DNA from 3 places in the Paenibacillus sp. USHLN196 genome. Region 2 is predicted to be linked to each of the others. Evidence: predicted binding sites of a transcription regulator. Region 2 holds the regulator's gene; each other region holds the start of a gene.
The links. The regulator Rex, encoded in region 2, represses fermentation and respiration genes when NADH is low (regulators of the CRP and FNR family bind a similar motif). The targets are predictions, from matches to a motif close to TTGTGAAATATTTCACAA.
Positions count from the first base shown of each region.

Region 1 (3,288 bases), on a different contig from region 2:
CCGCTGCTGCTTGCCATAAGGTATTGCGAAGTCGCCATTCCTCGGCGAATAACGGTTTCTCCAGCACCTCCAGACGAACTACCTTCGGGTAGGCTTTGCATAGATCCGGGGTTCCGTCTGTGCTGGCATCGTCCACAATAACGATCTCGTCTACGAACTCACTCAGATCATGCAATACTTCTTCAAGGTATCGGCCGCGTTCATTGCGAACCTGGAGCATGGCGGTGAGCTTGTTGCCTTTGCTTTTGCGAACCCGACGAATGGAGAAAGGCTCTTTGAATACGCTCGTTTCCTCGTCTATTGCAGCAGTATCCTGATCCAACTGACCTTGTGCGTCAGTCCAGAGATGCACTTGGCTTCGGGAGCCATGTGATTGTTGTGCGTGATCTGGCGTGTGATCGCCATTTTCCAATACGTTTATATGTGACCTATCCACTGTTTCCGTTGGCGTGAAAGTGGTTTCGGTTCGGATATCCCTGTGCACCATCGGCCCATTCACCTGTTGTCTACGCTTCTTCGGGTCCAGCATCATGGCACCTCCCCAAGCAATTGCTGCACAGCATGATCCAACAGCTCCAACTCGACAATCCGGGCCAGCGCATCTTCATCCTCCAGTGCTGTCTCGAGGAAATGTCGGACGGCCCCGTGTCGTTCCCCTCGCAGTGCCAGCGCACTTCCCGATAATTGCTGATAATCCCGGCGACTGGCATCATCCTGAATATCGACTGCGTGCACGAGAGCCAGTGCCTCTTCCACACGCCCAGTCTCCCGGTAGATGCGGAATTTCCAATGTCTCGCGGTTTCTCCGCCAAGTTCGTCCAGGATACGAAGAGCGTATCCGTAATCATCGTTAATACGTAGCAATTCCGCTCGCACAAGTTGATCTTCTCCCGCCTCAAACCAGCGACATAGCTGTTCATAATGATGCCGTTCCTGTTCGTCGCCTGCACTGATTCCATACACTAGCAGAGCGTCTTCCAACTGCCCGGCCCGGGCATGAATGGCAGACAGGAATCGATAATGGGAGACTACACAATCACTGCGACCGTTCATAACCGCGTGGGTGAAGGCCTCCTGAAGTGATGTGGTGGCTCGTGGATCCTCAAGCAGATACTCATAGGCTGCCAACAAAAAGGATATCGTCTCATGTGCCCCTGCTTTGGCTCTTAACTGGCGGTAGAAGTCGGCACGTACACTGCATTGAAGCAGGGTGACGCTATCCAGCGTTCCTGACAGGATCTGCCGCAGCGCATGCAGGAAGAACAGTTCGTAGTCCCGGAGAGGTATTTCGAGATCATCCTTTTGCATCGTACCCGCGGGTGTAGGGTCTTCTCCGCCCAGCCAGATGGCGCGTACGCCTTGGAATAACAGCTTCAAATACCGTGTTTCGGAGGAGGTACCTACCAGATCGGCGATACCGACCAGTTTGGAAATACTGCTCTCCCATAGTGGAGATTCTGCTTCGTTTCCAGCAGGCTCAGGGAGCAGGGCGATACATAGCTCAGGCTCCAGTGAAGCTGTAGCCATTAGCCAGTAGGGATGGGTGACCACTGCTACGGTGCGAGGTTCCAGCAGTAGTTGTTCAGCTTCAGGGAGGGAGATGACGGTGATGGCCGCAGGTACATCCTCTGTCTGCGTCAGGCTGCTGACATAATAGACATCTCCCTCGATCGACAGCAGAGCAGCGATATCGGGATAAGGAAAGGAGGACCAGCCCCCTTTGCGAGGGAAGAGAATATACCGGACAGGCGACTGGGCTGTATTGTCCTCAATCGGGCTGGATTCGGGATCTACACTTGGTAATGGCGCAGGTTTTTCCATGAATGCTTCACCTCACCTTGACTGTATTATGGTGGTTCATTCTCTTTGCATGTGCTTCATGCTTTCACTTTATATGTAAAGCCCTCACGGTACTTCGCATGATATGCCTGAGACTAACATATGGGCATTCCATCCCAAACATGAGTATCTTCCATGAATAGATGAAGTGGGCAAGCTGTGATAATAGGCTGAATTTTATCTTTTGTGTGACCGAGGTCACTTTTTTTCACTCTAAACACGTAGATTGTGATAATTCTCACATGTATAAAATAGGTAATCTGGCACAATACGTTCATCAACGTATTTGGTGGACAGACAGCGAAGGTGCAGCTTCAATGCCAGATACGCATACTGCGAAGTGAACAGAAAGAAGGGGTAACGGTATGGATCCGATTATGTTATCGCGTATCCAATATGCACTTACAACGATTTTCCATTTCTTTTTTGTGCCGCTATCCATCGGTCTTGTACTGTTGGTTGCGATTATGGAGACGTTGTACGTTGTTAAGGGTAAGGAGATCTACAAAACGATGGCCAAGTTCTGGGGCAAGCTGTTCCTAATTAACTTTGCCGTCGGGGTAGTCACAGGTATTCTGCAAGAGTTCCAGTTCGGCATGAACTGGTCAGAGTACTCCCGATTTGTCGGGGATGTGTTCGGTGCGCCACTGGCTATAGAAGCCCTACTGGCGTTTTTTATGGAGTCTACATTTATTGGATTGTGGATATTCGGGTGGGATCGTTTGTCCAAAAAAGTGCATCTGGCCTGTATCTGGCTGGTGTTCGTCGGCACATTCCTGTCCGCGCTGTGGATTCTGGCAGCCAATTCATTTATGCAGCATCCCGTCGGGTTTGAGATCAACAACGGCCGAGCCGAGATGAATGATTTCTTTGCACTAATTACGAATGGTCAACTTCTCGTCGAGTTCCCGCATACAATCTTTGGGGCATTGATGACAGGAGCCTTCGTGGTAACCGGGATCAGTGCTTACAAATTGATGAAAAAGCAGGATGTAGAGATCTTCCGCAAATCGTTCAATATTGCGATCATTATCGCGCTTGTTTCCTCATTCGGTGTGGCTTTCTCCGGACACTTCCAGGCGCAATATCTGGTGGAGACACAGCCGATGAAGATGGCAGCCAGTGAAGGCACATGGACGACGACAGAAGATCCGGCGCCATGGACGGTGGTCGCCTTTATCGATCCGGACAAACAGGAGAACACGGGTGAGATCAAAATCCCAGGGTTACTCAGTTATCTGTCTTATAGCAAGTTCTCCGGCAGTGTCAAAGGCATGAAGGAGCTTCAAGCTGAGTATGAACAGACGTATGGACCGGGGGACTACATTCCGCCGGTACGGACAACGTTCTGGAGTTTCCGCATCATGATCGCTGCGGGTGGTTTGATGATTGCGTTGGCGCTATACGGTACGTTCCTGGCCATGCGCCAGAAGCTCGAGGTCGCTGGAA
Region 1 is NZ_JBBCYH010000006.1:415,513-418,800, reverse strand. It holds gene WFI24_RS17535 (glycosyltransferase) at 1-532, opposite strand, end outside; gene WFI24_RS17530 (tetratricopeptide repeat protein) at 529-1,821, opposite strand; gene WFI24_RS17525 (cytochrome ubiquinol oxidase subunit I) at 2,205-3,288, shown strand, end outside.
Region 1: WFI24_RS17525 (cytochrome ubiquinol oxidase subunit I) is a predicted target of Rex. The motif match lies at 2,066-2,083, and genes of this name have one in related genera.

Region 2 (3,288 bases):
TTCACCGGGAGAAACAGGGCAATTTTCCCTGCGTTTGAAGGCATCTCAGAAACCGGCCAAATGGCAAGAGCTGCAGGATCTGGAGAACCAGATCTATGTGACATTAGGCGATTTGGTTCGCAAAGGGGACAAATTGCTGCTTGAAGTGAAAGAAGATCAGGATGATTATCAATCCGACAGCCTGATCACGGACATCACAGGTCTACTGAAAGATCTGACCACATTGAAGGAGAATCTACGTTTCTTCATGCGTATGGATGATGCCAAAACGGTGTACTGGATGGAAGCCAGCGGCCAGTTCCGCAGTAAATCTCTCCAGCTGTATGCCGTACCTGTAGATGTCAGTGCACAGCTTAAGGATTTGTTTTTTGATAAAAAGAAAAGTGTTGTGCTTACATCGGCCACGCTTTCGGTAGATAAGTCATTCCAGTTCATGATTGAACAGCTGGGCTTGCAGGAAGCCTCCGAGAATAATCGACTGTTAACGTCGATGCTGCCTTCACCTTTCAACTATCGCGATCAGGCACTTCTGGTGATTCCACGTGATTTCCCAAGTGTGAAGGGCAGTGTGGGGGATGCACACTTTGTCAATATGCTGGTGCAATCACTCGCAGAGACCGCAATCGCCACTCGTGGACGCATGATGGTTCTGTTTACTTCATACAAGATGCTGCGACAGGTCTATGATCCGCTGAAGGAGGCTTTGTCTGGTAACGATATCTCGTTGCTGGGGCAAGGCGTTGACAGTGGAAGTCGCTCCAAGTTGACACGCAGGTTCCAAGATGCCAAAGCAACGGTACTTCTGGGCACAAGCAGCTTCTGGGAGGGTGTAGATATCCCGGGAGAGGCGCTAACCTGTCTCGCTATTGTGCGACTGCCTTTCCAGCCACCGAATCATCCGTTGGTGGAAGCCAAGAGTGAGTTGCTTCAGGAGCAGAAGAAAAATCCGTTCATGAAACTGTCTGTGCCACAAGCGGTCATTCGTTTCAAGCAAGGATTTGGCCGATTGGTGCGTACAGCGAAGGACAGAGGTATTGTGATTGTCTATGATACACGGGTGATCGAAGCGTATTATGGTAAATTCTTTTTATATTCATTACCTGGTCCCAAAATGGAGCATATGCTTACAGAGCAGATGGTGCCACGAATTACCGAGTGGTTGGAAAAACCTGCTACAGAACAAGAATAATGGTTGTTATGTTCGTTATATCATTGCATGACACTATCGTTTGGCGTTAAACTTTATTAGATATTTCCGTATCCGATTAAAGCAGTTGCACGTAGAACTTATAACCTAAATTACAAGGAGCATTCTGTATAAAATGTCACGTTTATCTTTAAATTTATACAGGATGCTCATCTTTCATCTATTATTTTATCGTGGCCTTGGTAAGGGGGAGCAAGAATGAAATCAGATAAAATTTCGGAAGCGGTGGTACGACGTTTGCCTGTGTACTTGCGTTATTTGAGCGAGTTGCATCAGCGTGAGGTGGCCACTGTTTCTTCTCAAGAGCTTGGACAAAGGTTGGATCTGAATCCGGCCCAAATTCGTAAAGACTTGGCTTACTTCGGTGATTTTGGTCGTAAAGGGATCGGGTACGATGTATCCTATTTGATCGAAAAGATTCGTCACATCCTCAAGATTGATCAGCAAATTAATGTAGCTCTGGTAGGCGCGGGTAATCTCGGACAGGCCTTGTCCAACTACAACGCATATCTGAAAGACAATATGAAGATTGTTGCTGTATTCGATGCATACGGACCGAAAATTGGCAGTCAAATCAACAGTTTGACGGTGAAGCCTATGAACGAATTGACGGAAGCAGTTAAAACAGACAACATCCGCATTGGAATTATTACGGTTCCAGATACGGAAGCCCAGAATGTAGCCGATCAGCTTATTGAATCGGGAATTGAAGCGATCCTTAATTTTGCACCAACAATTCTAAAAACACCGCCGCATATCCGCATTCACCATGCTGACTTTACGACGGATCTACTTAGTTTGGCCTATTACTTGGAGACTGGAAAGGACGAAGAGGAAGATGACAACAAATAGATGGGTAATCCACAACGGTAAATTTGCCGTTAATGAAGGCGCAACATGGAATGTGGTTCAAGGATACATGGTTGTCGAGAATGACAAGATTGTGCATATTGGTGAGACATTGCCGGATGGAGACGAAAATTGTACCAAAGTGGATGGAAAAGGATTGTTCTTCCTGCCGGGTCTGATCAATACGCATGGTCATGCAGCAATGTCGCTGCTCAGAGGACATGGAGACGATCTTGCGCTGCAAGTATGGTTGCAGGAAAAAATGTGGCCGATGGAAGCGAAAATGACTTCACAAGACGTATATTGGGGAACTTCGCTATCGGTGCTTGAAATGTTGAAAGGCGGAACTACAGCCTTCCTGGACATGTATGACCACATGGATCAGGTTGCCAAAGTCGTGGAACAGTCCGGCGTTAGAGCAGCATTGGCACGTGGTGTCATTGGGCTGTGCTCGGAAGAAGAGCAATTGCGGAAGCTGGAGGAGTCGGCTGCTTTTGCGCGTGAGTGGAATGGACAAGCAGATGGTCGTATTACAACCGTAATCTCGCCACACGCACCATATACATGCCCTCCTGACTACATAGAGAAGCTTGTACAGGTCGCAAACGACCTAAACCTTCCGCTCCATACCCATATGTCGGAAACGCTTCGTGAAGTGGAGCAGAATGTGGCTGATTATGGCCTGCGTCCTGTGGAACATTTGGAGAAACTGGGCTTTTTCTCCCGTCCATCCCTGGTTGCACATGCGGTGCATCTGAATGATGAAGAGATTGAGATTCTGGCGCGTCATGATGTGGCTGTATCCCATAACCCGGGTAGTAACCTGAAACTTGCCTCCGGTGTTGCGCGGGTACCTGCTTTGCTGAAAGCGGGAGTTACCGTGTCACTTGGAACAGACGGACCGGCAAGCAACAACAACCTGGATATGTTCGAGGAAATGAGACTGGCTGCATTGATCCACAAAGGCGTGTCTGGTGACCCGACGGCAGTGCCAGCAGGCGAAGCGTTACTACTCGGAACATCATACGGTGCCAAATCCATCTTCTTGAACAATACCGGAGCACTCCAGGTCGGCATGAAGGCTGATTTTATCGCCTTGGACATTGAACAGGCACATTTCTATCCACATACAGACCTGATCTCACATACGATCTACTCGGCTTCTGCTAAAGATGTAGAGCACGTATGGGTGGATGGAAAACAAGTGGTTAAACATGGAGAATGTCTGACGC
Region 2 is NZ_JBBCYH010000010.1:67,085-70,372, forward strand. It holds gene dinG (ATP-dependent DNA helicase DinG) at 1-1,189, shown strand, start outside; gene WFI24_RS22580 (redox-sensing transcriptional repressor Rex) at 1,406-2,059, shown strand; gene WFI24_RS22585 (amidohydrolase) at 2,046-3,288, shown strand, end outside.

Region 3 (3,288 bases), on a different contig from region 2:
GCTTCATCCCAACTCATTCGTTCGAACTTGCCTTCGCCTTTGGCTCCTACACGTTTCATCGGATATTGTAGACGCTCGGGGTGATACACCCGCTCGGTCATATTTCTGACTTTATTACAGATGGCACCCTTCGTTATCGGATGGTCCGGATTGCCAGCTACCTTCACAATTTTACCGTTCTCTTTATGTAATAACAGACCACAAGTGTCCGGACAATCGAGCGGGCATACCGCTGCAAATACCCCATTCTCCTGATCGATCATCGTATGGCTCCCCCTCTTTAAAAGCTATCCCTATATCATATCTTCTTCGAGGTTATCACGTAAAGAGAACAGTATATTTTCGCCTAATATTCGCCGCTATAGCAGCTTCAAATTATTTTCAAAAAAATGTTTTGTCGTTTGATTCAACTTCAGAATTCAGGGGTAAATTAAAAATAAGGCATTAGGCTAGTGTTTCCCCACTTCCTCCTCATGCCATATCATGGACCACTCCCGAAATTCGCCATGAACAGGTTTCGTTCCCCCGAACCTTGTCATGGCGAATTTGCTTTGCGTTGAATTCCAACAAGGACCCCATACAAAAAACGATCCCGACCTTCTCCGTCACAGCATATTCGCCATGAAACGAGAAGATCAGAATCGTCTTCACTTCTGTAATACGTGCACACATGCTACGCAATGCCCTCTATGCTTGTTTGCTCCACATCGCTCTAGCCTCCGTCTCCATAGGTTCGATTGATGTTGCTATCTCTGGCTTCACTTTTGGCTCCAACTCACGTAGGTACACCATCCAATAAGCTGCGGCTACAAACAGAGCCCCACCAGTCAGATTCCCGAGCCATACCGGAATGAAATTCATTACATATTGTCCCCATGAATAATAGCCTTCGAAGATCGCTGCCGGAATGAGGAACATATTGGCCACAACGTGCTGGAATCCAATCGCCACAAATGCCATCGTTGGAAACCAAATGCCTAGTACTTTGCCACTCATCGTATCGGATGCATAGGATAACCACACGGCCAGCGCAACCAGCCAGTTACAGCCGATGCCGGAGATAAAAGCCTGCAGGAATCCATCATGCAGCTTATGTCCAGCCATATCCACCACTTTCGCCAGATATACACCCTCTCCAGTCAGACCAAGCACATGTCCAAACGCATACGCGACAAACAAAGCTCCAACAAAGTTACCAATCGTCACTAACGTCAGATTTTTCAACATGCTGCCCCCGGATAATTTTCGTGCAATTGTCGCGAGTGGAACAGCCATCATATTTCCCGTCAGCAACTCGCCACCACCAATGAGCACCATAATCAATCCAACTGGGAATACCGCCGCACCGATCAAATTAACCAAGCTTCCCCACTCTGCTGGCCCAGAAGCAATTACTCGAATATCCAGTAGAAAACCCAGCGCGATAAAAGCCCCTGCCAGAAAACTGAGCACCAGTACAGAAGATACCGGATATTGAGCCTTCTTCATTCCTGTTTGCGCCGTATATTGTGCAACCTCAAGAGGTGTTTTTGCTGCCATATCATTCATCCTCTCCTTCATTGTTCATTCATCATTGAAACAAAACCATTTGGAAATTCCTTAGTTACGCGTCGAACGCCATATCCTAATTGTATCTTGGTCCTATGTAAAACTTTGTGCAAATTATCACAATGTTGATTATAAAAGTCTTTATTCATGATTGTCATTCAATGACTCTGACAGCAAGATATATAGCGCATGCTAGGATGTAACTTTATACAAAAATCAAAAAAAGACTGACGATATGCTCGCCAGTCTTTGTGTATTTTTATGGCTTCCTTACACCATTGCTGGTGCTTTTACTTCTATTGGAGGCAGTGCTTGCAGACCCGCCGTGTTCAGGAAGTTCCACGGTTTGTTGTAATGTGGCTGGAAGAAGAAGTCGATGAAGGCCAGCTCATCTACGGTCATGTTGTTTTGGATGCAGACCGAGATCGTATTAATCGATTGAGTCAGATCAACCTGTGACATCACCTGTGCTCCGACAATTCGACGAGTAGCCTGCTCATATACCACTTTGAGTAACAGTTTCTCAGCCGTAGGCATGAACTCCGGACGGTAGCTGTCTTCCAGTACCACAGATTCCACGATCAGACCTTCGTCAGCAGCAGACGTTTCCGTCATCCCGGTACCCGCGATATTTTGCTCGTAAATTTTGATACCCGATGTTCCTTGTGTACCCATATACGGTGTCGTAGGGCGAACCAGGTTGCGGGCTACCAGTGTACCCATCCGCACAGCGTTAGTCGCCAGTGGAATGTAAGATGCTTTGCCTGTCGGGTTGTAATGGATAGCACAGCTGTCACCCGCAGCGAAGACGTCTTTTTGACTGGTTTGCATATATTTATCCACGATGATCGCACCGTTTGGCAGCATATCCACTTGGCCTTTGAGCAGCTCTGTATTTGGACGGAAGCCGATGCACAGAATAACCAGATCGGTTTCAAACTCACCTTTGGACGTGATCACCTTGGTCACTTTGCCATTTTCTCCAGTAAACTTCTGTACCGTTTGACCAAGAGCCAGCTTGATGCCGCGTCCAGTCAACGTATCTTCGATCGCATCTGTGAATTCAGGGTCCAGGTATTTGTTCAAAATCCGGTCCACACTGTCGATCAGGGTAACTTCCTTGCCGTTCATCTGGAAAGCTTCAACCAGCTCTACGCCGATATATCCTGCACCTACAACGGTAACGCGTTTGGCATCTTTGGCTTTTTCAATAATCGTATTGGAGTGATTGTAGTTTTTGCAAAGTAAAATGTTATCCATGTCGATGCCTTCAAGCTTCGGAACGACAGGCCAAGAACCCGTTGTCACGATCAGTTTGTCAAACGTATCTTCAAATTCTTCCCCAGTTTTCAGGTTTTTAGCCTGAAGAGTATGGCCCTCGGCATCGACTGCCGTCACTTCATGAAGCATCTTGGTTACAACACCAAGCTCTGCTAACTGATTAGGCGAAGAATAGAACAAGCCGTCAGGGTCTTTCACGACCCCACCTACGTAGAGCGCAATGCCACAAGATAGGAAGGAGATATTGTCATTGCGCTCATACACCGTGATGGTAGCATCCGGGTACAATTTGGCGGTATTTACGATGGCTGCGGTCCCTGCGTGTGTACATCCGATAACTGCGATTTTCATTAAAAGTTCCTCCTCGAAATATATAAATGAGTTTGAATATAACGTTATTGTGGTTGTGAAATATTTCACTTCTTAATCGATACTGTGTATGTGATTTATTTCACTTTA
Region 3 is NZ_JBBCYH010000006.1:262,369-265,656, forward strand. It holds gene WFI24_RS16875 (molybdopterin-containing oxidoreductase family protein) at 1-263, opposite strand, end outside; gene WFI24_RS16880 (hypothetical protein) at 472-672, opposite strand; gene WFI24_RS16885 (formate/nitrite transporter family protein) at 688-1,539, opposite strand; gene WFI24_RS16890 (FAD-dependent oxidoreductase) at 1,819-3,180, opposite strand.
Region 3: WFI24_RS16885 (formate/nitrite transporter family protein) is a predicted target of Rex. The motif match lies at 1,654-1,671, and genes of this name have one in related genera.